4 regions of the Streptomyces sp. NPDC057287 genome follow, and region 2 is predicted to be linked to each of the others. Evidence: riboswitches for the same ligand, from Rfam matches in the RefSeq annotation. Region 2 holds a riboswitch; each other region holds the start of a gene.
The links. Region 2 has a riboswitch for thiamine pyrophosphate ahead of ACFUNE_RS00500 (purine-cytosine permease family protein). Riboswitches for the same ligand answer to the same signal wherever they lie in the genome.
Positions count from the first base shown of each region.

Region 1: it holds a riboswitch for thiamine pyrophosphate, as region 2 does, so the genes downstream of both, ACFUNE_RS08750 (thiamine ABC transporter substrate binding subunit) here and ACFUNE_RS00500 (purine-cytosine permease family protein) in region 2, are expected to answer to the same signal.
Region 3: it holds a riboswitch for thiamine pyrophosphate, as region 2 does, so the genes downstream of both, thiO (glycine oxidase ThiO) here and ACFUNE_RS00500 (purine-cytosine permease family protein) in region 2, are expected to answer to the same signal.
Region 4: it holds a riboswitch for thiamine pyrophosphate, as region 2 does, so the genes downstream of both, thiC (phosphomethylpyrimidine synthase ThiC) here and ACFUNE_RS00500 (purine-cytosine permease family protein) in region 2, are expected to answer to the same signal.

Region 1 covers NZ_JBHUYV010000003.1:487,728-494,826, forward strand. The annotation lists gene ACFUNE_RS08740 (phosphatidate cytidylyltransferase) at 1-300, shown strand, start outside; gene rlmN (23S rRNA (adenine(2503)-C(2))-methyltransferase RlmN) at 698-1,804, shown strand; TPP riboswitch at 1,884-2,000, shown strand; gene ACFUNE_RS08750 (thiamine ABC transporter substrate binding subunit) at 2,072-3,166, shown strand; gene ACFUNE_RS08755 (ABC transporter permease) at 3,211-4,824, shown strand; gene ACFUNE_RS08760 (ABC transporter ATP-binding protein) at 4,827-5,849, shown strand; gene ACFUNE_RS08765 (SRPBCC domain-containing protein) at 5,918-6,370, shown strand; gene ACFUNE_RS08770 (LOG family protein) at 6,386-7,099, opposite strand, start outside.
Region 2 covers NZ_JBHUYV010000001.1:94,922-102,020, reverse strand. The annotation lists gene ACFUNE_RS00515 (DUF6281 family protein) at 4-390, shown strand; gene ACFUNE_RS00510 (FKBP-type peptidyl-prolyl cis-trans isomerase) at 1,541-1,945, shown strand; gene ACFUNE_RS00505 (glycoside hydrolase family 76 protein) at 2,159-3,337, opposite strand; TPP riboswitch at 3,579-3,671, shown strand; gene ACFUNE_RS00500 (purine-cytosine permease family protein) at 3,662-5,077, shown strand; gene ACFUNE_RS00495 (LPFR motif small protein) at 5,412-5,540, opposite strand; gene ACFUNE_RS00490 (TIGR03557 family F420-dependent LLM class oxidoreductase) at 5,753-6,733, shown strand; gene ACFUNE_RS00485 (HAD family hydrolase) at 6,879-7,099, shown strand, end outside.
Region 3 covers NZ_JBHUYV010000007.1:278,322-285,420, reverse strand. The annotation lists gene ACFUNE_RS16475 (NAD(P)/FAD-dependent oxidoreductase) at 1-1,160, opposite strand, end outside; gene ACFUNE_RS16470 (hypothetical protein) at 1,189-1,530, opposite strand; TPP riboswitch at 1,582-1,694, shown strand; gene thiO (glycine oxidase ThiO) at 1,692-2,912, shown strand; gene thiS (sulfur carrier protein ThiS) at 2,909-3,139, shown strand; gene ACFUNE_RS16455 (thiazole synthase) at 3,142-3,936, shown strand; gene pknB (Stk1 family PASTA domain-containing Ser/Thr kinase) at 4,141-6,063, shown strand; gene ACFUNE_RS16445 (deoxyribonuclease IV) at 6,086-6,943, shown strand; gene ACFUNE_RS16440 (DUF4396 domain-containing protein) at 7,022-7,099, shown strand, end outside.
Region 4 covers NZ_JBHUYV010000008.1:167,738-174,836, forward strand. The annotation lists gene ACFUNE_RS17720 (cupin domain-containing protein) at 1-218, shown strand, start outside; gene ACFUNE_RS17725 (DUF5326 family protein) at 381-590, shown strand; gene ACFUNE_RS17730 (IclR family transcriptional regulator) at 880-1,647, shown strand; gene ACFUNE_RS17735 (SsgA family sporulation/cell division regulator) at 1,749-2,186, shown strand; gene ACFUNE_RS17740 (YibE/F family protein) at 2,250-3,605, opposite strand; TPP riboswitch at 3,677-3,810, shown strand; gene thiC (phosphomethylpyrimidine synthase ThiC) at 3,803-5,605, shown strand; gene ACFUNE_RS17750 (hypothetical protein) at 5,714-6,535, opposite strand; gene ACFUNE_RS17755 (metallophosphoesterase) at 6,717-7,099, opposite strand, start outside.

The sequences.
Region 1 (7,099 bases), on a different contig from region 2:
GGGAAGACCCGCGAGGGCCTGTTCGGTGCGGTCGGTTTCGCCATGGTGGCCGGCGCCCTGTGCATGGAGTTCCTGATCGACGACGGGACCTGGTGGCAGGGCCTGCTGATGGGCCTCGCGGTCGCAGCCAGCGCCACGCTGGGCGACCTGGGCGAGTCCATGATCAAGCGGGATCTGGGCATCAAGGACATGGGCACGCTGCTTCCCGGTCACGGCGGCATCATGGACCGGCTCGACTCGCTCCTGCCGAGCGCGCCGGTCGTGTGGCTGCTGCTAGTGCTGTTCGTCGGATCCGGCTGAGGCCCTCGGTTCCGCGTCGCGTTCTCACGAAGGGCCCGCCGTCCACGGCGGGCCCTTTCGCATGCGCCGGTTCGAGTCGCTGCACGCGAGCCTTTCGCCGGGTCGGCCGATGCGGATGCCCACGCCGATGCGGATGCCGACCCGAGACCGTCTCGGGCGGGCATCCTCTGCATGCGGCACGGTCGGCCCCGGCTCACAGACGCACGTACGCATATTCGAATTCAGCTCCCTCTCAGGCGGCCGATCGCACGGCCTGCCGCCGTGCGATCGGTCACGGTCGCCGTGGTCCGCCGGGCCGTCCCAGGGCCGCCCACGTCGGCCGATGCCGACCGTGGGGACTCGGCGGCGCCGGCGGAGGTCCCAAGGACCACGGCGTGTCTGTAACACTGGAGGAACCATGCCTAAGCCCGGAGAACTCACTTTCGTCGCGCCCCGTGGAGCCAAGCGGCCGCCGCGGCACCTCGCCGACCTCACGCCCGACGAGCGCAAGGAAGCAGTCGCCGCGACCGGCGAGAAGCCCTTCCGCGCCAAGCAGCTGTCGCAGCACTACTTCACGCGGTTCGCGCACGACCCGGCGGAGTGGACCAACATCCCGGCCGCCGCGCGCGACAAGCTGGCGGAGGCGATGTTCCCGGACCTGATGTCGGTCATGCGCCACATCAGCTGTGACGACGACACCACCCGCAAGACGCTGTGGAAGCTGCACGACGGCACGCTCGTCGAGTCCGTCCTCATGCGGTATCCGGACCGGGTGACCATGTGCATCTCGTCCCAGGCGGGCTGCGGGATGAACTGTCCGTTCTGCGCCACCGGCCAGGCCGGGCTCGACCGCAACCTGTCGACGGCCGAGATCGTGCACCAGATCGTGGACGGCATGCGGGCGCTGCGCGACGGCGAGGTCCCGGGCGGGCCGGCACGGCTGTCGAACATCGTCTTCATGGGCATGGGCGAGCCGCTGGCCAACTACAAGCGTGTGGTCGGGGCGATCCGCAGGCTGACCGACCCGGAGCCGGACGGCCTGGGGCTCTCGCAGCGCGGGATCACCGTCTCCACGGTGGGCCTGGTGCCGGCGATGCTGCGCTTCGCCGACGAGGGCTTCAAGTGCCGCCTCGCGGTCTCGCTGCACGCTCCGGACGACGAGCTGCGCGACACCCTCGTGCCCGTGAACACCCGCTGGAAGGTCCGCGAGGTCCTGGACGCCGCGTGGGAGTACGCCGAGAAGTCGGGCCGCCGCATCTCCATCGAGTACGCGCTGATCCGCGACATCAACGACCAGGCGTGGCGGGGCGACCGGCTGGGCCGGCTGCTCAAGGGCAAGCGGGTGCACGTCAACCTCATCCCGCTGAACCCGACCCCGGGCTCCAAGTGGACCGCTTCGCGGCCCGAGGACGAGAAGGCGTTCGTCGAGGCGATCGCCGCCCATGGCGTGCCGGTCACGGTCCGGGACACCCGCGGCCAGGAGATCGACGGAGCGTGCGGGCAGCTGGCGGCCTCCGAGCGCTGAGGCGGTTGCGGGGGACCGGCCCGAACCGGCCGGTCCGGCGTGATCCGGCCGGTGTAGCCTGGCCCCCGAAATCAACTTCATATTCCGGCAGGGGAGCGCCACAGCGCTGAGAGTGCGGCACCGAGGACAGGTCGGCCGCAGACCCTCTGAACCTCGCCCGGGTCATTCCGGGTAGGAAGTTCGGACCTTACTCAAGCTGTTGCGCCCTGCCCGCTGAACGAGCGGGCGGGGCCGCGTCTCTTCCTGGTCACCTCCAGGAGGAATCACATGAACACCACCACGAAGTACGCGGCGACGGCGCTGGCCGCCGTGCTCGGAGTCACCGTGCTCGCGGGCTGCGGCGGTTCCGACGACAAGGCCTCCGGTGACACGGGGGCCGGCTCCAGGACCGTCACGCTCGTCAGCCACGACTCGTTCAACGCCTCGGACGCCGTCCTGAAGGCGTTCACGAAGGAGACCGGCTACAAGGTCAAGGTGCTCAAGAGCGGTGATGCCGGAGCCGCGCTCAACCAGGAGATCCTGACCAAGGGATCCCCCCGCGGCGACGTGTTCTTCGGCGTCGACAACACCCTGCTCTCCCGCGCCCTGGACAACGGCCTGTTCACGCCGTACGAGGCGAAGGGTCTCGACCGTGTCGCGGCCGACGCCCAGCTCGACGCGGACCGCCACCGGGTCACGCCCGTCGACACCGGCGACATCTGCGTCAACTACGACAAGAAGTACTTCGCCGAGAAGAAGCTCGACCCGCCGAAGTCCTTCGACGACCTCCTGAAGCCCGCGTACAAGAACCTCCTCGTCACCGAGAACGCCGCGACCTCCTCGCCCGGCCTCGGCTTCCTCCTCGGCACCGTCGCCACCTACGGCGAGACCGGCTACCAGGACTACTGGAAGAAGCTGAAGGACAACGGGGTCAAGACCGTCGACGGCTGGGAGCAGGCCTACAACGACGAGTTCTCCGGTTCGGCCGGGGGCAGGAAGGCCGGCGCGGACCGGCCGCTCGTCGTCTCGTACGCCTCCAGCCCGCCCGTCGAGGTGCTGTACGCCGATCCGCAGCCCACCGAGGCCCCGACCGGGGTCGCCACCGGTACCTGCTTCCGTCAGACCGAGTTCGCGGGCCTTCTGGACGGTGCGAAGAACGAGGCGGGCGGCAAGGCCCTGCTGGACTTCCTGATCAGCAGGCCGTTCCAGGAGGACATGCCGCTGAACATGTTCGTGAACCCGGTTGCCGAGGACGCGAAGCTGCCGGAGCTCTTCACGAAGTTCGGCGCGACCGTCGACAAGCCGACGACGGTGGCCCCGGAGAAGATCGCCAAGAACCGTGAGCAGTGGGTCCAGTCATGGTCCTCGCTCGTCGTGAAGTAGCCGCGCGGCACGCGCGCGGGGGGAACGCGGTGCGGCTCGGTCTGATGGCCGTGCCCGTCGCGTTCTTCGCGCTGTTCTTCGCCTACCCGGTCGTCGCGATCGTCGGCCGGGGGCTGAAGGCCGAGGGGGACTGGCAGTTCGGCCGGATCGGCACGGTACTGAGCCGGCCGGACATCCTGGACGTCCTCTGGTTCACGACCTGGCAGGCCCTCGCCTCCACCGCGCTCACCCTCCTGATCGCGCTGCCCGGCGCGTATGTCTTCGCCCGCTTCGACTTCCCGGGCAAACAGCTGCTGCGGGCCGTGGTGACCGTGCCGTTCGTCCTTCCCACGGTCGTGGTGGGCACGGCGTTCCTCGCCCTGCTGGGACGCGGCGGGTTCCTCGACGAGCTCTGGGGTGTCCGGCTCGACACCACCGTGTGGGCGATCCTGCTCGCCCACGTGTTCTTCAACTACGCGGTCGTCGTGCGGACCGTGGGCGGCCTGTGGTCACAGCTCGACCCCCGCCAGGAGGAGGCCGCCCGGGTGCTCGGGGCCGGCCGCTTCGCCGCCTGGCGGCGGGTGACCCTGCCCGCACTGGCCCCGGCCGTGGCCGCCGCGGCGCTGATGGTCTTCCTCTTCACGTTCACCTCCTTCGGAGTCGTCCAGATCCTCGGCGGTCCGGCCTACTCCACGCTGGAGGTGGAGATCTACCGGCAGACCGCGCAGCTGCTGGACCTGCCGACAGCCGCAGTGCTGACCCTGGTGCAGTTCGCCGCGGTGGGCGGGATCCTGGCCGTGCACGCGTGGACCGTACGGCGCAGGGAGACCGCCCTGAGACTGGTCGACCCTGCGCAGACCGCCCGGCCGCCCCGGGGGGCCGGCCAGCGAACGCTGCTCGGCGGCGTACTGCTGACGGTTCTCCTGCTCATCCTGCTGCCGCTCGGCGTGCTGGTGGAGCGTTCCTTCGACACCTCGGGCGGCTACGGCTTCGCCTTCTACCGCGCGCTGCAGTCCGCCGACGCCAACGGCTCCACCTTCCTGGTGCCGCCGCTCGACGCCATCGGCAACTCCCTGCGGTACGCGCTGGTCGCGACGCTCATCGCCCTCCTGATCGGCGGCCTCGCGGCTGCCGCGCTGACCCGGCGGGCGGGCAGGCTGGTACGGGGTTTCGACGCGCTGCTGATGCTGCCGCTCGGGGTCTCGGCCGTCACCGTCGGCTTCGGGTTCCTCATCACCCTGGACGAGCCGCCCCTCGACCTGCGGACGTCCTGGATCCTCGTGCCGCTCGCCCAGGCACTGGTGGGCGTCCCCTTCGTCGTACGCACGATGCTGCCCGTCCTGCGCGCCGTGGACGACCGGCTGAGGGAGGCCGCCGCGGTGCTCGGTGCCTCGCCGCTGCGGGCCTGGCGTGAGGTGGACCTGCCGCTGGTACGGCGTGCGGTCCTGGTCGCCGCGGGCTTCGCCTTCGCCGTGTCGCTCGGCGAGTTCGGCGCGACCGTGTTCATCGCGCGCCCCGACAACCCCACGCTTCCGGTCGCCGTGGCCCGGCTGCTGGGGCGTTCCGGAGAGCTCAACTACGGGCAGGCGATGGCCCTGAGCACGATCCTGATGCTTGTCTGCGCGGTGTCGCTGCTCCTGCTCGAACGTATCCGCACCGACCGATCCGGGGAGTTCTAGAGATGCTGGCAGTGGAGGCCGCCACGGTCCGGTTCGGGAAGCGGACCGCGCTGGACGCGGTGGACCTGGAGGTCGCGGACCACGAGATCGTCTGCGTGCTGGGGCCGAGCGGCAGCGGCAAGTCCACCTTGCTGCGGGCCGTGGCCGGCCTGCAGCCCCTGGACGGCGGGCGGGTGCTGCTGGACGGGGAGGACCAGGCACCGCTGCCCGTGCACCGGCGCGGGCTCGGCCTCATGTTCCAGGACCACCAGCTGTTCCCGCACCGGGATGTCGGCGGCAACGTCGCGTTCGGGCTGCGGATGCACGGCGTCGCCCGGACCGAGAGCGACCGCCGGGCCGACGAGCTCCTGGACCTGGTCGGCCTGCCCGGAGCCGGCCGGCGGGCCGTCGCCGCACTCTCCGGCGGCGAGCAGCAGCGGGTGGCACTCGCCCGGGCCCTGGCGCCCCGCCCGAAGCTGCTGATGCTGGACGAACCGCTGGGACAGCTGGACCGCAGCCTGCGCGAACGGCTCGTCGTCGAACTCCGCACCCTCTTCGGGCGGCTGGGCACCACGGTGCTCGCCGTCACCCACGACCAGGGTGAGGCCTTCGCGCTGGCCGACCGGGTGGTGGTCATGCGGGACGGCCGCATCGCCCAGGTGGGCACCCCGCTGGAGGTCTGGCAGCAGCCCGCGTCGGCGTTCGTCGCCCGCTTCCTCGGCTTCGACAACCTGGTCGGCGCCACGGTCACCGGTACGGCGGCCGACACGGTCTGGGGCAAGGTCCCGGTGCCCGACGGCTCGCCCCAGGGCGAGTGCGAGCTGCTCGTGCGGCCGGGCGGTGTCCGGATCGGGAGCCCGGAGGACGGCCTGCGCTGCACGGTGGGCGTACGCACGTTCCGCGGCCACCACGTCACCGTGGTCCTGCGCCCCGCGGGCGGCCCGGCCCTGGAGGCGGAGTGCGGTCTGCGGGACACCCCGGAGGAGGGAGCCGTCGTGGGCGTGGCGTTCGACCCGGCCGAGACGGTGGTCCTTCCCCCGGCCTGACCGCCCGGCTGGCGTTCGTCCCCCGAGCCTGATCCTCTGGGCGGGGGACGTCGGAAAGGAACAGGACCATGGCCGAGTCAGTACGCGAGGGCATCGACATCACCCGTGTCGTCGCGGCACCGCGGGACCGGGTCTTCGAGGCCTGGACCGTCCCCGAGGACTTCGCCGCCTGGTACGGGGGCGACGCCGACGTCCCGCTGGACCGGGTGTCGATGGACGTCGCGCCGGGGGGTGCGTGGAGCCTGGTCATCGTGGTCCCCGGCGCGGAGATGCCCTTCCACGGCGTCTACCGGGAGGTGACGGCCCCCGAGCGGCTCGTCTTCACGCTGAAGGACGGGAGCGCGCCCGAGGACATCGAGGGCGAGACCGTGACGGTCACCCTCACCGAGAGGAGCCGGAAGTCCACCGAGATGGCCTTCCGGCAGCGCGGTGGCAATCTCACCCGCGAGCAGTACGCGGCGGCCGAGGACGGCTGGGAGGCGTTCTTCGACGCTCTCGACGCCCGGCTCGCCGCCCGCTGAGCCCGACCGGTCCGGTCAGCCCGTCAGCCGGGCGAGTGCCCCGGCCGCCTCCTCCACCGTGTCGACGAGCGCGATCCGGGACTCCATCGCCCGGCCCTCCGCCAATGCGGTCAGGAGCGGCCAGGCCGGCAGCTTCTCCGTCCAGTGCGCGCGGTTCACCAGCACCATCGGCGTGGGCGAGGAACGCGACTCGTAGTAGTTCGGCGTCGCGTTGTCGAAGATCTCCTGCACGGTCCCGGCGGCGCCCGGAAGGAAGATCACACCGGCGGTGGAGCGGGCCAGCAGCCCGTCCTCCCGCACGGCGTTCGCGAAGTACTTGGCGATATGGTCCGCGAAGGCGTTGGGCGGCTCGTGGCCGTAGAACCACGTGGGGATCGCGACCGAGGAACCCCCGTCGGGCCAGCGTTCCCGCACGGCGAACGCGGCCTTCGCCCAGTCGGTGACGGAAGGGCTGAACGACGGTGCGGAGGCGAGGAGTTCGCAGGCCTTGAGCAGCATGGCGTCGGAGTGCGGCGCTGCGTACGCGCCGAGGTTGGCCGCCTCCATGGCGCCCGGGCCGCCACCCGTCGCCACGGTCAGACCGCTGCGGGCCAGCTCCCTTCCGAGGGCGGCGGCACCGCGGTACGCCGCGGAGCCCCGGGCCATCGCGTGGCCGCCCATCACCCCCACCACGCGGGCGCCGACGAGGTGTTCGTCCAGGGCGTCGGAGACCGCGTCGTCGTGCAGGGC
Region 2 (7,099 bases):
GAAGTGAACTGCGCTCGCCGTGCCTCCGGAGTCGCGCTCACGGCGGTCATGCTGATGTCGGTGACCGCGTGTTCCTCGGGCAGCGACAGCGACGGAGGCTCGGCGTCATGTGCCTACCGCGTAGCTTACGAGGGGCGGGTGTACCGGGAAGTCTCGAAGACGGACGGCACGGCAGGGCAGAAGCTCGGCTCCGCGACAGTCCCTCCCTGCGACGAGAACAGCGGTGGTGACAAGGTCGAGCAGGAAGTCGTGACGGTCTACGCGGTCAACGGTGTCTCTTCCGAGATCGCTGTCGCGGTCGGGGACGGTTCCGGCGGGAGAAGGGTTGTCGCCGCGTACTCCGGCATGGAGGTTCCCTCCGAGATCAAGAAGCTGATCGACGACAACTGAGTTCCCGATTCCTTGGGCAGGGCCTTCTGACAGGCCGGGATCACCATCCCGGCCGAAGCTTCACCAGGAGGCCCTGCCTTCGCCTTCGTCCGGCCACTGATCGACGCTGCGGGCTCCCTGGGCGTCGGACATTCTTTAACGGCTCGGTGACGTGAAGATGGATTCGTCGGCCGACCGATGCCGTGCAGGAGTTCAAGGCGACCAGCGGGACAGGAGAGGGCGGCACTCCGGGCGAACCTGCCTCATGTCGAATCCGGGAATCATTGTGAGAACGAATTGACGTGAGAGAGATCGCTCCGGATGTCCCGAAGATGCGGAGGAGGCTTGCCGGTTCTTCTCATCCGCCGTGCATGATCGGTCGTCGTGTTATGCGGGGGTGCCCTGTCGGTCGGTGCCCGGGAAGGGGGGAGCGGTCTTCTCGTGATCGGCATTCGAGGCTGTTGAGGATGGGTGGGCACACCGAGGGAGATCGGCGCGAGATTTCTTTCGCTGGTATGCCGCAATCAAACCGAAAAGCGCTCCCGGAGCGATGAGGACAGCAGTCCACACGGCTATTTTTGGGCCGCCGCCACCCATCGTGATGAGCCAGATTGTCCACGCACTCAGAGCAGTCAGTGCTGCTGCGACTCCCCAGAGAAAAACTCGGACCAAAAGTCGACCTGCTCTGGCCGCGAAACCGATGAATATCGAATTGTCCGGCACCATGAAAGTCCGCCCACCCCTAAGAATCGATACTTCTCAAAGGTAAGGTCCCACCTTCCCGGCAGAGGGCCGGAGTTGAGTGACGTTAGTCACTTCGAATGGCGTGCGATTGAGGCTTGGCGGCCTGCATGGGGGAGAAAAAGGAGTGAGGTTCCCTCCTGTGCCTCCTATGCCTCCGATTCCTCTTACCGAACCTGCGCATGGCCACGGATCCCGCGAGGGGGAAACAGGATTCCCCTCCGGAGCGGAGCCCTCGCGCAGTATGCACGTATCGGGATCGTCCCGCCCGTCCCACCGGGCATCCCCGGGTAGAGTTGTCCTGACCTGGGGAAACCTGTTTTCTGAGGGCATTTTGTGTGTGGCGGACGGCGCACGGAGGCGGGCATTCGTCCTCGACCCCCGAGCGCTGTCCGTGCGGAGGATTTCGGTGGCGAGCGAGGGGACCGTGATGAGCGAACCGATGAAGCCGGAGGTCGAGGTTCCGGAGGGTGATGTGCCCACCGAGCTGACGATCCGGGACCTCGTGGTCGGGGACGGACCCGAGGCGCAACCGGGCAGGGTCGTCCAGGTTCACTACGTGGGGGTCACGTTCGCGTCCGGAAGGGAGTTCGACTCCTCCTGGGAGCGGGACCGGCCCTTCAAGTTCGCTGTGGGCGGTGGCAAAGTCATCAAGGGCTGGGACCGGGGAGTGCGGGGAATGAAGGTCGGCGGCCGACGCGAGATCATCGTTCCCCCGCGTCTCGGCTACGGCAAGCAGTCGCCCTCCACTCTGATCCCGGCGGGCTCGACACTGGTCTTCGTCGTCGACCTGCTCACGGTCGTGGGCGGCCCGCCGGAGCGAGGCCCGGCCTGACCGGCCGGCCGGACCGGGCGCATCCGAGAGGCCCGTCGGTCCACACGTGAGTACGGCATCACGCCGGGAACCTCTCGGCGCGCAGCGGGGACCCGAGCTGAGCGGGGATCACTTCACAGAGGTCGGGGCCCTGTCCGTGGCTGGAGGGGAAGCGTGCTCGGGGCTGCGGGCCGCACCGTGGTGCGGCGCAGGGCAACCCCGCGTCGGCCGGAGTCAGTAGAGCGTCCGCCAAGCGCCGCGCGGCCAGGCCAGTACCGCGAAGACCTGTGCCGCGGCGGCCTGCTCGATGACCTGGGTGGTCCCGCTGTCGTCGAAACGCATCAGGCCGGTGGAGCTGTCCCGTCGCTCGGACCAGATGTGGTCCGCGTAGTCGGCCATCGCCCGCCGGTAGACGGATCCGCCGGTCACCGACTCCAGGAGCAGCAGGTTCTTGAAGAAGATCGAGTTGAAGAAGACGGGCTGGGTGTGCAGCCTGCCCTCGGTCACGTAGTGCGTGTACGCGGCCTCGGCCGTACGCCGGGCCTGGTTCAGGTATGCCCGGTCGTCGGTCGCCCCGTACAGCAGGACGCCTACGCCGACCGGGACGCCCTGGTTGTAGGACCAGATGGTCCGGTCGACCGTGCCCGTCAGGTCGAGGCTGTCGTGGTAGAGGCCCTCGGGGGTCCGCAGATGGGCGTTGGTCCAGTCGTAGAAACGCCTGGAGGACTCCAGGTAGCGGGACCTGCCGGTGATCTGGTGGAGCCGCAGGCCGAGTTGGGCGCCGGGCATGTTGGAGACGGTGTTACGGCTGTGACTCCAGTCGGCCTGGGTCCAGAACACTCCGCCGGGGGCGGGGTGGTCCGGGTCGGTGTCCCAGCCCGACTCGACCAGCGTGAAGATCTCCTTCGCGCGGTGGAGCGCGGCCCGGTCGCCGGTCTGCAGGTGGAGCTGGGCCTTGGCCAGTCCCACCCACTCGTTGTCGTCGTAGAACATGTCGCCACCGCCACCGTGCGGCGCGACCGGGTAGGAGTCGTAGCCGGGGAGGCCGGTGGTGCCGCCCGCCGCGTTCCAGTACAGCTCCTGCGCCCGGGCGCGGACGGCCAGGGCCGGTGCGTAGCGGTGGTCCACGAAGGCCAGGTCGAGGGCGGCCACGTGGACCTGGGAGAGCGGCCATTCGTAGGAGTACGGACGGTCGTCGGGGGCGGCCGGGTACTGCTCGCGTACGAGCCCGGTGCCGTCCGCCGTGTCGAAGTACTCCTTCAGGGCGTCGTAGGTGCTGCGCGCACGCGAGAGGGAGCGGGAAGAGGACGGGGCACCGGCGGGGGCCACTGCGGACGCTTCGGTGGTGGTCGCGGCGGCCAGCGCGGCGAGAGAGGCACCGAGGACCTGACGGCGTGAGGGGGACCAGCGCATACGGGGCTCTCCTGTTCGAGGCGCGGAGTGCGGGACCTGACAACGTTGTCACGAGGGTGCGGAGGCGTCAACGGCCAGGACGGACAAGGGCGGTGAGTGATGTGCATGGCCCCGGCCCGCGCGCCGGTCACCCTCGGCCCGCGCGCCGGTCACCCTCGGCCCGCGCGCCGGTCACCCCGCGGCCCGCGCGCCGGTCACCCCGCGGCCGGGCCCGGTCGGCCGCCCGGTTATCCTGGCCGCCGAACCGGACACGGGGTGCCCCGCAGGGGCTGAGAACACACCCGTCGAACCTGAACCAGTTAGTACTGGCGGAGGGATGTCTTCATGCCGTTGCCGTATACCCCCGACGACCGTGCGGTCGCGAAGCAGGCAGTTCCTGCCCCACGTCCCGCTTTCGGGGGCCGCATGCCCGCAGCCCCCGGCGATCTGCGGATCGAGACGCACGGGATAGCCCCCGTTCCGGAGGACCGGCGTTACGGCCGCGCCGGCAGGCTGTTCACCGTCTGGTTCGCCCCCAACCTCACCATGACGGGTGTCTTCACCGGCACCGTGGGCATCGCCCTGGGCCTGGACTTCGCCACTGCGCTCGTCGCCGTCGTGCTGGGCACGCTCGTGGGGGCGGTGCCCACCGCCTTCCTCGGGACCTGGGGAAGCCGGACCGGGGTCGGTCAACTCCCGCTCGCACGGTTGGCGTTCGGCAGGGGCGTCGTGCTGCCCGGAGCTTTGCAGTGGCTGTCCTCGATCGCCTGGGACGCGCTGATCGGCCTGTTCGGAGGGGACGCGCTGGCCCAGCTGTTCGGCTGGCCCTTCTGGCTCGGCGTGCTGGTCATGATGGCCGCCCAGGGTGCGCTCGGCGTGCTGGGGTACGAGGCGATCCACCGGCTCCAGACGGTGATGACGTTCGCCCTCGCCGCTGCCTTCGCCGTGCTCGCCGTCAAACTGCTGGACGGCGTCCAGCCCACTGCCTCCGGCACCGTGCACGGCGGCGACCGGGCGGGCGCGTTCGTCCTGACGTGCACGATCGCCCTGAGCCTGGCGCTGTCGTGGGCCCCCTACGCCAGCGACTTCAGCCGCTATCTGCCGCCCACCACGTCACGGCCGCGCATGTTCTGGTGCACGCTGCTGGGCATCAGCGTCTCCTTCGTGGCGGTCCAGACGCTCGGCCTGTGGGGCGCGTCCGTCCTCACCGACCAGACCGCGCGCGGGATCGACACCCTTCTGGGCGGGGGAGCGCTCGGGGCGTTCGGTCTGCTCGCCGTGGCGCTCGCCGCGCTGTGCAGCAACGCCATGAACGACTACAGCGGTTCCCTGGCGCTGCAGACGATGGGGGTGCGCCTGCCACGCCCCGTCGCCGCCGCCCTCGCCGCGGCGCTCGGTTTCCCGCTCGTGCTGTGGATGCACGCGGCCGACACCACGGCGCGCTTCCAGAACGTGCTGCTCCTGGTCGGCTACTGGATTCCCGGCTTCGTCGCGATCGTGGCCGTGGACTGGACGGTGCGGGCCAGGGCCCGCGGAGGCGCACCGATCGACCTCGCCGCCGAGAGCGGCCGCGACCGGCCGTGGTGGCCGGCGCTCACCGCCTTCGTGGCCGCCTTTGCCGCGGCGGTGCCGTTCATGAGCACCGGCCTGTACGTGGGCCCGGTGGCGGAGGCCCTGCACGGAGCCGACCTCGCCTATGGGGTGGCGTTCCTCGTGGCCCTGGCGCTCTACGCCCCGCTGCGGCTGCGCCACCGCTCCTGACGGGTTCGCGGCCACCGCTGACGGGGAGCGCGGTCCCAGGCATTCGCGCATGTGGCTGCCCCGGGCGGGCCCCGGAACACGGCCCCGTCCGGATGCCTCCACGTGCTGACGAGGCGTGGAGAGGAGATCGTGGGGCCATGGTCCGCACCGCGGTCGTCCTGGCCGGCCCGACAGCCGAGTTCCGCGCTCCTCCGACGGAGCGCGCACGCCCATCCGGCGGAAGCGGCAGCGGCGGGAGCGGAGGACGCCTGCCGGGGCCGGGAGGCCCTTCGTACGCACGAAGCCCCGGCAGGCTCGGGGAGGCTGCCGGGGCGATCGTCAGAGGGAGAGATGGTCAGTGGTGGCCGTGCGCGGTGTCGGAGGCTCCGCCGAAGAGCCGCGCGACGGCGCGGAAAGGCAGGGTGACGACGGTGGCGATGGCCCCGCCGATGGATCGGAGAACGTCTGCGATCGCCTTCAGCATGTGTTTCCTCCCTCTCGATGCCACCGCGGCGCTGGGAGGCCGCGATGTGCTGTTGACAAGCGCGTGCCCGCTCGTCCCGGGAGGAAACTCATCGCCGTTCACGGGGTCCGTGCACGTCGCCGACGGCGCAGCCGGTACTCCCGGGTGAGGACCACCTGGCGCAGGCACGGGTAGGCGGACGGAACGCCCTGGACACGAGAAGTGAGGAACGCATGGAAATCGGATACAAGCTCGCTGCCGAAGCGTTCGGCCCGGCGGAACTCGTACGGCAGGCGGTCCTCGCAGAGCAGGCGGGCTTCGACTTCGTCGAGATCAGCGATCACTATCACCCCTGGCTCGACAACCAGGGGCATTCACCCTTCGCCTGGACGGTGCTGGGAAGCATCGCGGCCAAGACCTCCAGGATCGGGCTGGCGACCGGTGTCACGTGCCCCACCGTCCGCTACCACCCGGCGATCATCGCTCAGGCGGCGGCAACCCTCGCGCTGCTGTCGGAGGGCCGCTTCGTCCTGGGCGTGGGCTCGGGCGAGCGCCTGAACGAGCACGTCGTCGGGCACGGCTTCCCCGACACGGTCCTCACACGGCACGAGATGCTCAGGGAGGCCCTGGAGATCATCCGGCTGCTCTGGAGCGGTGGATACCGGTCCTACGAGGGCAAGCAACTGCGCCTGGAGGATGCCCGCGTGTTCGACCTTCCCGACGAGCTGCCCCTGATCGCGGTGGCCGCCAGCGGCAAGGTGTCGACACGGATCGCCGCGGAACTGGGCGACGGGCTGTTCGCCACCGAGGACAAGCCGGAGATCGTCCAGGACTACCGTGCCGCGGGTGGTGACGGGCCGCGCTACGCGGAGGTGCCGATGGCCTGGGCCCCCGACGAGCACACCGCGGCGCAGGCCGCCCTGGAGACGTCACGCTGGGCCGTGACCGGGTGGAAGGTCATGAGTGAGCTGCCCAATCCGGTCAACTTCGAGGCGGCGACCACGACGGTCCGCGAGCAGGACATCCTGGAGAAGTTCGCGTGCGGCCCCGACCCCGCCCGCTACACCGAGGTCGCACAGAAGTTCGTCGACGCCGGGTTCGACCGGCTCGTCATGCAGAACGCGGGCCCGGATCCCGATGGCTTCATGGAGTTCTACAGCCGCGACCTCGACGAACGCCTGAGGCGGCTGAGCCCGGACACCGCACACGCCTGAAGCGGGCCGATGCGGGCAGGGCAGGCAGGGCGGGCCGGTCCGTGTCGCGCGATCGGGCCGCCGCCCCGTCGGGCGACAGGTCCGGCGGCCCTGGAGCCGGCCGGCCGCCGGGGACGAAGGACGAGTGCGAAGGAAGGAGGCGAACATGCCAGGCGCAGCGATCTTCGATGTGGACGGCACGCTGACGGACACCAACCACCTGCATGTGGTCGCGTGGTGGGAGGCGTTCCGGCAGGCCGGGCACGCCGTGACCATGGCGGACATCCACCGTGCGATCGGCCTGGGTTCCGGGGATCTGATAGAGCGGCTGCTCGGAGCCCGACGCGACGAGGAACAGGACGCCGCCATCAGCTCCGCACACACGGT
Region 3 (7,099 bases), on a different contig from region 2:
ACCAGCTTGCGCCCCTGTGCCAGGTCGCGCGGGCGGCCGACGGCCAGCAGCGCCACCAGGACCCCTCCGCGCAGCCAGCAGACCGTCCAGGAGGGCTCCTGCGGGTCGCCGCGCCACAGCAGGGTGTCGGCACCGGCGTGATGGCCGGCGTACTGCACGAAGCGCCCGAACTGCTCGGACCAGAAGTAGGGCACCGGGTCGTACACCCTGGCCACTCCGTCCGCGAGCGCGGCGGCGACCGTCCGGGGCCCCTGGAGGGCGTTGTCCCAGTGGTGGACCATCAGCCGCTCCCCGTAGCGGGCGGACGGGAAGGAGGCGCAGTCACCCACCGCGTAGACGTCGGGCAGCGAGGAGCGGAGGGAGCTGTCCGCGATGACCGAGCCGTCCGGGCCGAGCGCGATGCCCGAGTCCGCGAGCCAGGCGGTGGCGGGCCGGGCTCCGATGCCCACGACCACCGCTCCGGCGGGGACCACCCGGCCGTCCGTGAGGTGGACGGCGCCCTGTTCGACCCGGGCGACCCGAGCGCCGGTGAGGAGCTCGGCTCCGCTTTCGGCGTACCAGGCCGCCATCGGAGCGGCGACCTCGGCGGGCATGGTGCCCGCCAGGGGGCGGTCGGCGGCCTCGACGACGGTCACCGCGCAGCCGACCGCGCGCGCGGCCGTGGCGAACTCGGCCCCGATCCAGCCCGCCCCGACCACGACCACGTCGTGCTGCCGCTCCAGGACGGGCCGCAGCCGCGCGGCGTCGTCGAGGGTGCGGAGCAGGTGCACGCCGGGCACGCCCTCGGAACCGGGCAGACCGACGGGTTCCGCTCCGGTGGCGAGGACCAGCACGTCGTAGGCGACGGGCCCCTGCTCGGTGTCCAGTTCGTGCGCTCCGGCGCGCAGGCCGGCCACGTCGAGCCCCAGGCGCAGCGTGATGCCCAGCGCCTCGAAGTCGACGTCGAAGGCGGAGTCCTCGGCCTTCCCGAGCAGGACCGCCTTGGACAGGGGCGGTCTGTCGTACGGCTGGTGGGGTTCGGCGCCGATCAGGGTGACCGGTCCCGTGAAGCCCTGTTCGCGCAGGGCCACGGCCGTCTGCACGCCGGCCATGCCCGCGCCCACGATCACGACTCCGCGCGACGCGTGTTCCGTCGCCTCGTCCTGCGTCTGCTCGCTCACCCGTCCACCCTAATCACCTGACGCGAGGTCAGTCGGCGAGCTCCTCCACCACGCTCGTCCCGCTGCCCTCCCGGGACTCCCACTCCCAGCTCTCGTCCAGGCGGACACGGCCGTCGGCGAGGTCCGTGACGGCCGATACGCAGTGCCCCGAGGAGGTCGTCCCGTCCGGCTTCAACTGGACGTAGCGGAAGTCCAGGGTGTCCGCCTCCCGGGTGCCCACGAGATGTCCGCGGACGATGTCGCCGCCCTCGTACTCGGCCCAGATCCGGCCGTCCTGCTCGTGGTAGGTGAAGCGGGTCCGGGTGCCGACCTGTCCGGGGGCCTGGTCGGCGACCGGGGAGAGGACGAGTCCGTCGAGCGAACGGGCCATGGGGGCGGCTCCCTTACTGACTGCGGCCGGCGGGGTCTAGGCTGGCCACCGTAAGACACTCGCGGGAGTCCGGACGCACCGGGCTGAGAGGGAGGCTGACCGGCCTCCGACCGTACGAACCTGATCCGGGTCATGCCGGCGAAGGGAGGGGCTGGACGCCCATGCGCATCTCCGCACAGAGTTCCGACGTCCTTGTCGTCGGGGGCGGCATCATCGGTCTGGTGACGGCCTGGCGGTCCGCCCAGCGCGGCCTGGGCACCACACTGGCCGATCCGGACCCCGGCGGCGGGGCCGCCCAGGTGGCGGCCGGGATGCTCGCCGCCGTCACCGAGCTCCACTACGGCGAGCAGATGCTGCTCGGCCTCAACGTGGCGTCCGCGGCGCGCTATCCGGAGTTCGTGAGCGAGCTGGAGGAGGCGAGCGGGCAGGAGACCGGCTTCCGCGCCTGCGGCACGCTCTCCGTGGCGCTGGACTCCGACGACCGCGCGCATCTGCGGGAGCTGCACGCCCTGCAGCTGCGTTCGGGGCTGGAGTCCGAGTGGCTCACCGGCCGTGAGTGCCGGCGCCTGGAGCCGATGCTCGCACCCGGCGTGCGCGGCGGGCTCCGCGTCGACGGCGACCACCAGGTGGATCCGCGGCGGCTGGCCTCGGCGCTGGTGACGGCGTGCGAGCGGGCGGGGGTGGTGTTCCGCCGCGCCTGGGTCCAGCGGCTCTCCGTCACCGGCGGCCGTGCGACGGGAGCGGTCCTGGCGGACGGTACGGAGCTCGCGGCCGGCCAGGTGGTGCTCGCCGGAGGCAGTCTGAGCGGCCGGCTGGAGGGGATACCCGAAGCGGTCGTGCCCCCCGTACGCCCGGTCAAGGGGCAGGTCCTGCGGCTGACAGTGCCTCCGGCGTACGCCCCCTTCCTCAGCAGGACGGTGCGGGCCGTCGTGCGCGGCAGCCACGTCTACCTCGTGCCGCGGGCCAACGGTGAGCTGGTGGTGGGGGCGACCACGGAGGAGCTGGGCTGGGACACCACCGTCACCGCGGGAGGGGTCTACGAGCTGCTGCGGGACGCCCACGAACTGATGCCCGGCATCACCGAGCTGCCGCTGACCGAGACGCGGGCCGGCCTGCGTCCCGCCTCCCCGGACAACGCGCCGCTGCTGGGCCCCACAGCGCTGGCCGGCCTCCACCTCGCCACCGGGCACCACCGCAACGGGGTGCTGCTGACCCCCGTCACCGGAGACGTGATGGCCCACGTGCTCACCACCGGTGAGCTGCCCGAGCTGGGCCGTCCCTTCGCACCGCGCCGCTTCGCCCCGGCCGGTGCCCTCCCGGGGCACTCCCCGGCCCCGTCCCCCGAAGACACCGACCCCGCGCAGCAGGAGCAGCCCGCATGACACAACCCGCGCCTTCCGCAGACCCCGTCCAGGTCTCCGTCAACGGGGACCACCGCACCGTCCCCGCCGGCACCTCGCTGGACACCCTGGTCGCGGCGCTGACCAGAGCGCCCTCCGGGGTCGCCGCCGCGGTCAACGAGGCCGTCGTCCCCCGTGGCCAGTGGTCGGCCACCGCCCTCCTCGACGGCGACCGCGTCGAGGTCCTCACCGCCGTCCAGGGAGGCTGACCATGTCCGACGATCTCTTCACGCTCGGGTCCACCGCGTTCACGTCCCGGCTGATCATGGGGACCGGCGGGGCTCCCAGCCTCGACGTGCTGGAACGCTCCCTGATCGCCTCGGGCACGGAGCTGACGACCGTGGCGATGCGCCGGCTCGACCCGACCGTGCAGGGCTCGGTCCTCTCCGTACTGGAACGCCTCTCCATCCAGGTCCTGCCGAACACCGCGGGCTGTTTCACCGCCGGCGAGGCCGTGCTGACCGCGCGGCTGGCCAGGGAGGCGCTGGGCACCCACTGGATCAAGCTGGAGGTGGTGGCCGACGAGCGGACCCTGCTGCCCGATCCGATCGAGCTGCTGGACGCCGCCGAGATCCTCGTCGACGACGGCTTCACGGTCCTGCCGTACACCAATGACGACCCGGTCATGGCCCGCAAGCTCCAGGACGTGGGGTGCGCGGCGATCATGCCGCTGGGCTCGCCCATCGGATCCGGGCTCGGCATCCGCAACCCCCACAACTTCCAGCTGATCACCGAGCAGGCCGAGGTCCCCGTGATCCTGGACGCGGGCGCGGGGACCGCGTCGGACGCGGCGCTGGCGATGGAGCTGGGCTGTGACGCCGTGATGCTCGCCTCGGCGGTGACCCGGGCGCAGGAGCCCGAGCTGATGGCGGCCGCGATGCGGTACGCGGTGGACGGCGGACGGCTCGCCCACCGGGCGGGGCGGATCCCCCGCCGCCATTTCGCCGAGGCCTCCTCCCCCACGGAGGGCCGCGCGGTGCTGGATCCGGAGCGTCCGGCTTTCTGATCCGGAGACCGGCGGGCGTAGCCGGTCACGGCACGTGCGCCCTGACACCGGCGGGCGTCCCCGGGTCACAGCGCGCGCATCCCGACACCGGCGGGCACCCCCCGGTCACAGCACGTGCATGCCCCTGTCACGGCTCCGCACCGGATCGGCCCCTGGGAGCCCCGGCCCATCCGTGGTGTCCGTGGCAGCTCGTAGACTCGCCCCGTGGACACGACCCTCCAGGACCCCTTGGTCGGGCAGCTGCTCGACGGCCGCTATCGCATCGATGCGCGCATCGCCGTCGGCGGTATGGCCACGGTCTACCGGGCCGTGGACACCCGGCTCGACCGGGTGCTCGCCCTCAAGGTGATGCACCCGGCGCTGGCGACCGACGCCGCGTTCGTCGAGCGCTTCATCCGCGAGGCCAAGTCCGTCGCCCGGCTCGCCCACCCCAACGTGGTGGGTGTCTTCGACCAGGGCGCCCAGGGCGCGTACGTCTACCTGGCGATGGAGTACGTCGCCGGGTGCACCCTGCGTGACGTCCTGCGCGAGCGGGGGGCGCTGCAGCCCCGTGCCGCCCTGGACATCCTCGAACCGGTGCTGGCCGCCCTCGGCGCGGCGCACCGCGCGGGATTCGTCCACCGCGACATGAAGCCGGAGAACGTCCTGATAGGGGACGACGGCAGGGTGAAGGTCGCGGACTTCGGACTCGTACGCGCCGTGGGGACCGCCACGGACACCACCGGCTCGCTGCTGGGCACGGTCTCGTATCTCGCCCCGGAGCAGATCGAGCAGGGCACGGCCGACACCCGCTCCGACGTCTACGCCTGCGGTGTGGTGCTCTACGAGATGCTGACCGGCGGCAAGCCCCACGCCGGGGACACGGCCGCCCAGGTCATCTACCAGCACCTCAACCAGGACGTCCCCGCGCCGTCCGGTGCCGTCCCGGGCCTGGCCGCCGGTCTCGACGACCTGGTGGCCGTCGCCACGGCGCGCGACCCCGAGCTGCGTCCGGCCGACGCGGTGGCCCTCCTCGCGAGGTCCCGCGAGATACGCGCGGACCTCACCGAGGAGCAGCTCGACGCGGTTCCCCCGCAGGCGATCGCGGAGGTGCACGACGCCGCCGAGGACCGTACGAGCGTGATCCCCAGGGTGATCCCGGCCGGCCAGGGCACCGCGCACCACACCAGCCGGCTGGAGATGCCTCCGCCCGGGGCCGGGGAGCCGGGGCGCCGGCGACGTGGGTCCTTCGCGGTCCGCGGCCGGCGCGGGACGGTCGCCGTGCTCGTCGCCGTCCTGCTGGTCCTGGGGCTCGGAGCGGGTGTCTGGTACATCAACTCGGGTCAGTTCACCCGGGTCCCCTCGCTCCTGGGCCGGACCCAGAGCGCCGCCGAGCAGCGGCTCTCGGACGAGGGCCTCGACCTGAAGGGCGTCGAGCGCGCCTACAGCGACACGGTGGAGCGCGGCACGGTCATCAGCAGCGATCCGGGCTCCGGCGAGCGGATCCGGGGCAACGACGCGGTGAAGCTGGTGATCTCGCGCGGCCCGGAGATCGTGAAGGTGCCCGACGTCGAGGGCCTCGCCCTCGCCGACGCCCGGCGCGAGCTGAAGAAGACGGGCCTCGCGCCCGGGATGGTGACCCGGGAGTTCAGCGAGGAGATCGACCGGGGCAAGGTGATCCGTACGGATCCGCGCGTCGGCACCGAGCGGCACCCCGATTCCGCGGTGGCCCTGGTCGTCAGCAAGGGCAGCCCGGTCGACGTTCCCGACGTCACGGGACTCTCCGTCGAGGACGCCAGGGCGGCGCTGGACGAGGCCGGTCTCGAGAGCGAGGTGCTCACCGAGCGGGTCGATTCGGCCGAGGCCGCCGGCGAGATCGCCCGGCAGGCGCCCGGGAGCGGTGCCGAGGCCGCCGAGGGCGACACGGTGGAGCTGACGGTCTCCAAGGGCCCGCGCATGCTCCAGGTCCCCGACGTGACGGGGAAGGACGTCGACGAGGCCAGGAGCGCGCTGGAGGACGCGGGGTTCGAGGTCGAGGTCGACCGCCCGTTCCTCTCCTTCAGCGACACGGTCGGGAGCCAGTCGGTCGAGGGCGGCGAGAAGGCCGCGGAAGGCTCCACCATCACCATCAGGACCAAGGCCCTGTAGATCCACCGAGGACAGGCGGAACATGCGCAACCCTGTAGGCGGCCACGTCCCCGTGGCCGGCGGACTGGCCAAGGTCGGTCTCGGCTACGCACGGGAGCTGGCGGCGGAAGCCGTCCAGGTCTTCGTCGCCAATCCGCGAGGCTGGGCGACACCGCCCGGCAACCCCGCGCAGGACGAGCTGTTCCGCTCGGAGTGCGCGGCCGGGTCCGTGCCGGCGTACGTCCACGCCCCGTATCTGATCAACTTCGGGTCGCACACCGAGGCCACGGTCGAGCGGTCGGTCCTGTCGCTCCGCCACTCGCTGCGCAGGGCGAGAGCCATCGGCGCCCTCGGTGTGGTGGTGCACACCGGCTCGGCCACCGGCGGACGCCCGCGTGAGGAGGCCCTGGCCCAGGTGCGTACGCACATGCTCCCGCTGCTGGACGAGCTGACCCATGACGACGATCCGTTCCTGCTGCTGGAGTCGACCGCAGGCCAGGGCTCCTCGCTCTGCTCGCGGACCTGGGACTTCGGCCCGTACTTCGAGGCCCTGGACTCCCACCCGAGGCTGGGGATCTGTCTGGACACCTGCCACGTGTACGCGGCGGGCCACGACCTGACCGGCCCCTTCGGTATGCGGCAGACCCTGGATCTGCTGGTGGAGACGGTCGGCGAGGGACGGCTGAAGCTGATCCACGCCAACGACTCCAAGGACGTGGTGGGTGCCCACAAGGACCGGCACGAGAACATCGGCGCGGGCCACATCGGCGCCGAGCCGTTCCGTGAGCTGTTCTCCCACCCGGCGACCGAGGGGGTGCCGCTGGTCATCGAGACACCCGGCGGCAAGGAGGGCCACGCGGCGGACGTGGCGCGTCTGAAGGAGCTCCGGGACACCCGCTGAGCCCTCACGGGAATACCCCTGGGGGGTATGTGGTTGGCAGAGGTGTCAGGAATCCGCGACCAGACTCCGGGGCTCACCATGCGGCACGACGCACACCACGCGCACGACAGGCATCAGGGACACCACGCCACTCACGGCGACGGGGGCTCCGGATGG
Region 4 (7,099 bases), on a different contig from region 2:
ACGCCCTGGACGCCGGGGCGCTCGATCCGCAGGAGCCGCACGGGCAGGACGAGGTGTACTTCGTCGTCAGCGGGCGCGCCTCGATCACGGTCGGCATGGAGACCACGCAGGTGGGGCGGGGGAGCGTCGTCTACGTACCCGCGGGGACGCCCCACAAGTTCCACCACGTCACCGAGGACCTGCGGGTCATGGTGATCTTCTCCCCGCCGGAGGGCTGAGCACCGCCCGGGGGACTCCACCGGTCCGGAGCTCTCCCGGGCCCCGCCGTTCCCTAGGGGATCGTTCAGGGGACTTCAAGGGATCCCGGGCCCCCGCCGGCCACCCCCGCGCCTCTAGCATCGGAGCAAGGAACTCAGAGAGACGAGGTAGCGGCGATGGCGGTGCGGGAGATTTTCGCGGGGATGCCCTGGTGGGTGAAGTGGGTCGCGGTGCCCCTCATCGCGATCGTGGTGTTCGGCGGGCTCATCGCCAGCGTGGTCGGGTTCGTCATCGGCCTGCTGTTCAAGGCGCTGGTCTTCGTCGTCCTCGTGGGCGGCCTGGTCTTCGTCGTGCGGAAGTTCATGTCCTCGTCCGAGCGCAGCGACTGGTAGCGCGGGCGGGGCGGCGTGCCGGATCACGCGGCGCCGGGGGGCCGCGTGACGGGTGGCCCACCCGTTGATTAGCCCAGCTGAGCTAAGTCCAGGACGAAACCTCTCCCGTGACTGTGTGTGCCGATACAGTGGCGTACCGCTGCCGCCAGCTGGGAAATGACGGTCCGTCACCATCCTGCCCAGTGGTTTGTGCGACCGTCCGGTCTCCGGACCCCAGGCTCGCGGCGGGCCCGTGGGGGCGGCCTCCGCGGGAGGGCTGACAGCCCGTCACCATGCCTGGGGGTGACCTGTGACCACGGCATCGAGTACCGCTGTCCCGACGTTGATCGGTTCGGTTCAGCGGGCGCTGAGACTTATGGAGGCTGTGGGCACCCATCGGGACGGGGCGCCGGCGAAGCAGCTCGCCAGGGAGGCCGGCCTTCCCCTTCCCACCGCCTACCACCTGCTGCGGACCCTGACCCATGAGGGTTATCTGCGCAGGGAGAACGGCGTCTTCCTGTTCGGGGCCGCAGCCGAACGGCTGGGTGGGGGCCCGGCGACTCCGCGTCCCGGAGTGATCGTCGACTCGCTCGCCCACTGGGCGGACGTCATCGGTGCCCCTGTGTACTGCGCCCTGTACAAGGATGGCGAGATCGAGATGGTCGCCGTCGCCGATACCCCTGCCGTGCCCGCGGTGCACGAGTGGGCCTCGTTCCGTGAGACAGGGCATGCCCACGCCCTCGGCCAGTGCCTCCTGGGGCAGCTCGACGAGCGGGCGCGCGAGGACCATCTGGACCGGCACCCCGTCCGGCCGCTGACGCGTTACTCCGTAAGGGACCGTCAGGCGTTTCTGAAACGACTGAGATCGATGAAGCGTACGGAACCCGTCGTCGAACGGCAGGAGTACGCCATGGGAACGGTCTGTGCGGCCATTCCGATCACCGTGGGGTCGGCCGTGGCGGCCATGGCTGTTTCTCTCCCCTTGCACCAAGAAGAACGGTTGCTCCCCGCAGTCGAACAACTACGCTGTGAAGTGACCACCCTCTTGCGCTCGTTCGTGTTCTCTATCAGTATCTGAAAAATCACTCCTTGTGATCTGCTATCGCGTGCATCACGATGGCGTCAATAGGGCCATGGGGGATCATTCCTGGCCAGATTCATCTACTGCGGGGTTGAACGATGCGCGAGTCGGTTCAAGCAGAGGTCATGATGAGCTTCCTCGTCTCCGAGGAGCTCTCCTTCCGTATTCCTGTGGAGCTCCGGTACGAGGTCAGCGATCCGTACGCGATCCGGATGACCTTCCACCTGCCGGGCGACGCCCCCGTCACCTGGGCATTCGGCCGCGAGCTGCTGCTCGACGGGCTCAACAGCCCCAGCGGTGACGGCGATGTGCACATCGGCCCGACCGAGCCCGAAGGTCTGTCGGATGTGCACATCCGCCTTCAGGTCGGCGCGGACCGTGCGCTCTTCAGGGCCGGCACGGCACCGCTTGTGGCATTTCTCGACCGGACGGACAAGCTGGTGCCACTGGGGCAGGAGCACACGCTGGGTGACTTCGACGGGAATCTGGAAGAGGCGCTGGGCCGCATCCTCGCCAAGGAACAGAACGCCGGCTGAACAGGAAGGCCCGGCTGAACATCGAACACCGGCGGACCGGGGCCGTGCGTACGGTGCCTCGGCTCACGCCTTGCGGCGTCGGCCCCTCCCGGTCCGCGCGGGTGCAGGAGCTCCGGCTTCCGCGCCGAGCCCCGTGCGGTCCGCGGAGACCACCAGGGCCGCGAGCACCGTCGTCACCGGCACCGAGGCGACCAGCCCGATCGACCCGACCAGCGTCCGGACGATCTCCTCCGCGACCAGTTCGCTGTTGGCCACCGTGCCCACGCTGCTCTGCGCGATCGAGAAGAGCAGCAACAGGGGAAGCGCCGCGCCGGCGTAGGCGAGCACGAGCGTGTTGACGACCGAGGCGATGTGGTCGCGCCCGATCCGGATGCCCGCCCGGTAGAGCCCGCGCACGCCCATGGTCGGGTCGGCCTGGTGCAGTTCCCAGACCGCCGATGTCTGGGTGACGGTCACGTCGTCGAGCACACCGAGCGAACCGATGATCACACCGGCCAACAGCAGGCCGCTCATGTCGATCTCCGGGTACAGCCCGTGGATGAGGCCGGTGTTGTCGTCCGTGTTGCCGGACAGGCCGGCCCAGCCGATGAACAGGGAGCCCAGCAGCCCGATCAGCAGCAGCGAGATGAGTGTGCCGATCACGGCCACCGAGGTGCGCGCCGTCAGACCGTGACAGGTGTAGAGCGCGATCAGCATGATGGCGCTCGCCCCGATCACGGCGACGACCAGTGGATTCGAACCCTGCAGGATCGCCGGAAGGATGAACAGGGTCAGCACACCGAAGGAGACGGCGAGCGCGATCAGCGCCATCAGCCCGCGCAGCCTGCCCACCACGACCACTGCGAGGGCGAAGATCCCCGCGAGCAACGCCATCGGCACCGTGCGGTCGACATCGGTCACCGAGTACTGCAGATCCCGCGGCGCGTCCGGCGCATAGGCCACGACCACCCCCTGGCCGTCGTGCAGTTGCCGCGGCGCATCGGGCTGGACGACCTCCACGAACGTACGGCCCTTGTCCGCACCGGTCGTCACCTCGACCGTGGCCTTCTTGCACCGGCCCGACTGCTCGTTGACGGCCTCCCGGCCCGAGGCGGTGGAGGTGTCGCCGGTCGCCGGCACCTGTGAGGCGTTGACGTCCGCGCAGTCGACCGCGACGACCTTCGTCACCCGCCCGTCCTGGGTCTGCCGGTCGAAGCCGACGCCGGTGCGCTCGTGGGCGGGTGCTCCGCCCGGCCAGAAGGCCACGAGGCCGACCAGGACAGCGGTGGCGAAGGGGATCACCACGGCCGCGATGACCTTGCGCAGGTGCTTGGACACGGGTGCGGCGGGGCCGTGGCTGTGTGAGTGGCCGTGCGCATGACTCTGCGTGCTGCCTGATGCGGGGCCGTGGGGTTCGGGGGCGCTTCCGGGGGACGTCACCCGGCGATCATCCCAAGAACAGGGGAGGCCCTCTGGCCAGCACGCCAGATGGGAGGTTAGCGTGGAGGCACATTTGTACACGCGGGAGCTCGGAGCACCGGGCTGAGAGGGCGCTGACCTCCGTATATCCGTACGGGACACGCTGCGCCGACCGCCGAACCTGTTACCGGGTAATGCCGGCGTAGGGAGTAGGTCTGATGACCACAGCGGACGCACGCACGCCTGCCTCGACGCAGAATGCGCGGAATGCGCAGGATGCGGAGAACAACGAGGCCGGGAAGTCCATCGGATGGCACAAGGGGTACGTCCAGGGCACGCGCCCGGATCTCCGTGTGCCGGTCCGTCAGGTGCACCTCACCAACGGCAAGGACGTGACGCTGTACGACACGTCCGGGCCGTACACCGATCCCACCACCGACACCGACGTACGCCGCGGGCTCGCCCCGCTCCGTGAGAACTGGATCATCGCGCGCGGGGACACCGAGGAGTACGCGGGCCGTCCCGCGCGTCCCGAGGACGACGGGCTCAAGCACACCTCGCCGCGAGGCGGTCTGCGCAACCTCGACGCGGTCTTCCCCGGGCGTCCGAGGCAGCCCCGGCGCAGCCGTGACGGCAGGCCCGTCACGCAGCTCGCCTACGCCCGCCGCGGCGAGATCACCCCGGAGATGGAGTACGTCGCCATCCGGGAGAACGTCGAACCCGAGGTCGTGCGCGAGGAGATCGCCGCGGGCCGGGCCGTCCTGCCGGCCAACGTCAACCACCCGGAGATCGAGCCGATGATCATCGGCAAGCGCTTCCTGGTGAAGGTCAACGCCAACATCGGCAACTCCGCGGTCACCTCCTCCATCGAGGAGGAGGTGGACAAGATGACCTGGGCCACCAAGTGGGGTGCCGACACGGTCATGGACCTCTCCACCGGCCGCAACATCCACACCACCCGCGAATGGGTCCTGCGCAACTCCCCCGTGCCGATCGGCACCGTCCCCCTCTACCAGGCACTCGAGAAGGTCGACGGCCGGGCCGAGGAGCTGACCTGGGAGATCTACAAGGACACGGTGATCGAGCAGGCGGAGCAGGGCGTCGACTACATGACGGTGCACGCCGGTGTCCGGCTGCCGTACGTCCCGCTGACGGCCCGGCGCAAGACGGGCATCGTCTCGCGCGGCGGTTCGATCATGGCGGCCTGGTGCCTGGCGCACCACAAGGAGTCGTTCCTGTACGAGCACTTCGAGGACCTCTGCGAGATCCTCGCGGCCTACGACGTGACGTACTCGCTGGGCGACGGCCTGCGCCCCGGCTCCATAGCCGACGCCAACGACGAGGCGCAGTTCGCCGAACTCCGCACGCTCGGTGAGCTCAACACCGTTGCCAAGCGGTTCGGCGTCCAGACGATGATCGAGGGCCCGGGACACGTCCCGATGCACAAGATCAAGGAGAACATCGACCTCCAGCAGGAGATCTGCGAGGAGGCGCCGTTCTACACGCTGGGCCCCCTGACCACCGATGTCGCTCCGGCGTACGACCACATCACCTCGGGCATCGGCGCCGCGATGATCGCCTGGTGGGGGACGGCGATGCTCTGCTACGTCACGCCCAAGGAGCACCTCGGGCTGCCGAACCGTGACGACGTGAAGACAGGCGTCATCACGTACAAGATCGCCGCTCATGCGGCGGACCTCGCCAAGGGGCACCCCGGGGCGCAGGAGTGGGACGACGCCCTGTCCGACGCCCGCTTCGAATTCCGCTGGGAGGACCAGTTCAACCTGGCGCTCGACCCGGACACCGCGCGGGAGTTCCATGACGAGACCCTGCCGGCCGAGCCGGCGAAGACGGCTCACTTCTGCTCGATGTGCGGGCCCAAGTTCTGCTCGATGAAGATCTCCCACGACATCCGGCGGGAGCACGGGGACGGACAGGCCGAGATCGAGGCGGGGATGGCCGAGAAGTCCAAGGAGTTCGCGGCGGCGGGCAACAGGGTCTATCTGCCGATCGCGGACTGACTTCGGCCGCACGCCCCCTGTGGGCGACGGTGCCGTCCCCGCCGCCACGGCGGGGGCGGCACCGGGCCGTGCCGGATCGCTCCGACTGCCGCTCCGGACCCGGCCGGATCACTCCGGCTGGTGCTCCGGGCCGCCGAAGTCCGGGCTGGTGAAGTCCGGGCTGGTGAAGGTGGGACGCGGGCCGGCCGAGGGGCCGTCCTCCGGCCCGGAGAAGTCCGGTCTGCTGTAGCCGATCTTCGGGATCCGGTTGGCCGAGCGGTGGGGTGTCCGCGACGCGGGCCCCGCCGTCGGGTCGGCCAGTGCGTCCCGGAGGAAGGGCAGGATGCCGCGCTCCAGCAGGGCGTGGCGCCAGGCCTCCCGGGCGCGTGCGACGTCCTCCGGCTCCTCCTCCTCGTCCACGGCGGGCAGCGCGGTGGCGCCGTTGCGCAGCGCGGTGACGAGGAGCCCCACCGCGGCGGCCAGGATGGCGGCGGCGGCGACGGCCGCGAAGAACCAGCCGGCGGCGACCATGGTTGCGGCGAACGCCGGGGCGGGGTCGAGTGCCTTCAGCAGGTACCCGATCAGCAGGAATATCAAGGCGGCGGCACCCGCGAGGACGGGCGCCAGCACGGTGATCACCGCCAGGGTCCCGGCGCCCGTGGGATCGGCCTCGTCCGTCACCGGCCCCAGGACCGATGTGCCGTCGTCCGTGTCGCCCGGCCCGCGGAGCTCGCCGCGGACCTGCACGTAGTGGTCGTACTCGGTGGCGGCCGCCGCCGTGATCAGGGGCGTGGCCTCGAGCGCCATCGTCCGCAGCTGTTCCGTGTTGAGACGGTCGCCGACTCCGTCCAGATCCGGTCGTTCATGAGCATGACGCAGCGCGTCGGCGAGGATCCGCTCGTACTCGGGGCGGTCCTCGGCCAGCAGGTGCGGAGCGCTTTTCATCTGCATCCCCCGATGCTCCGTAGGGCCTGACCGACCGTGCGGGCCGGGCGATCGGGCGGAAACGGAGGAGAGCCTGCCACTGATACGCCGATGGTAGAGCGCCTACGGCACGCGGTGACAGGGGGTTTCCGGAAATAGGCCCAGGCGTCGACGGAGTCGGGTCGTGATGCGTTTTCCCCGGCACCCGTCAGTCATGCAGGGGAAGCTGGACGACCAACAGCTTTCCGGCCATGGTCACCCCGCCGTCCATGGCGATGGCGAGGCCCTCCGCGTAGACGTGCGGGCCGTCCACCACGGGGCGTTGCGTGTCCTCGCCGTCCTCCGACCCGACCTCGCCGAGCAGGTACGGAATAGGGCTGTGACCGTGGACGACGCGCTGCCCGCCGTAGGTCGACATCAGTTCGCGGACGGCCTGTGCGCCGCCCTCGTCCCGGAAGGCGAACCGCTTGGTGAGCTTGCGGAAGAGGTCCCAGCACTCGTCGGCGTCATTCCGCGTGAGAATGGCGTGCACCGTGTCGTTGACGTCCTCGATGGTGGCCCCGTAGTCGAGATAGGCCGTCGTGTCGGAGT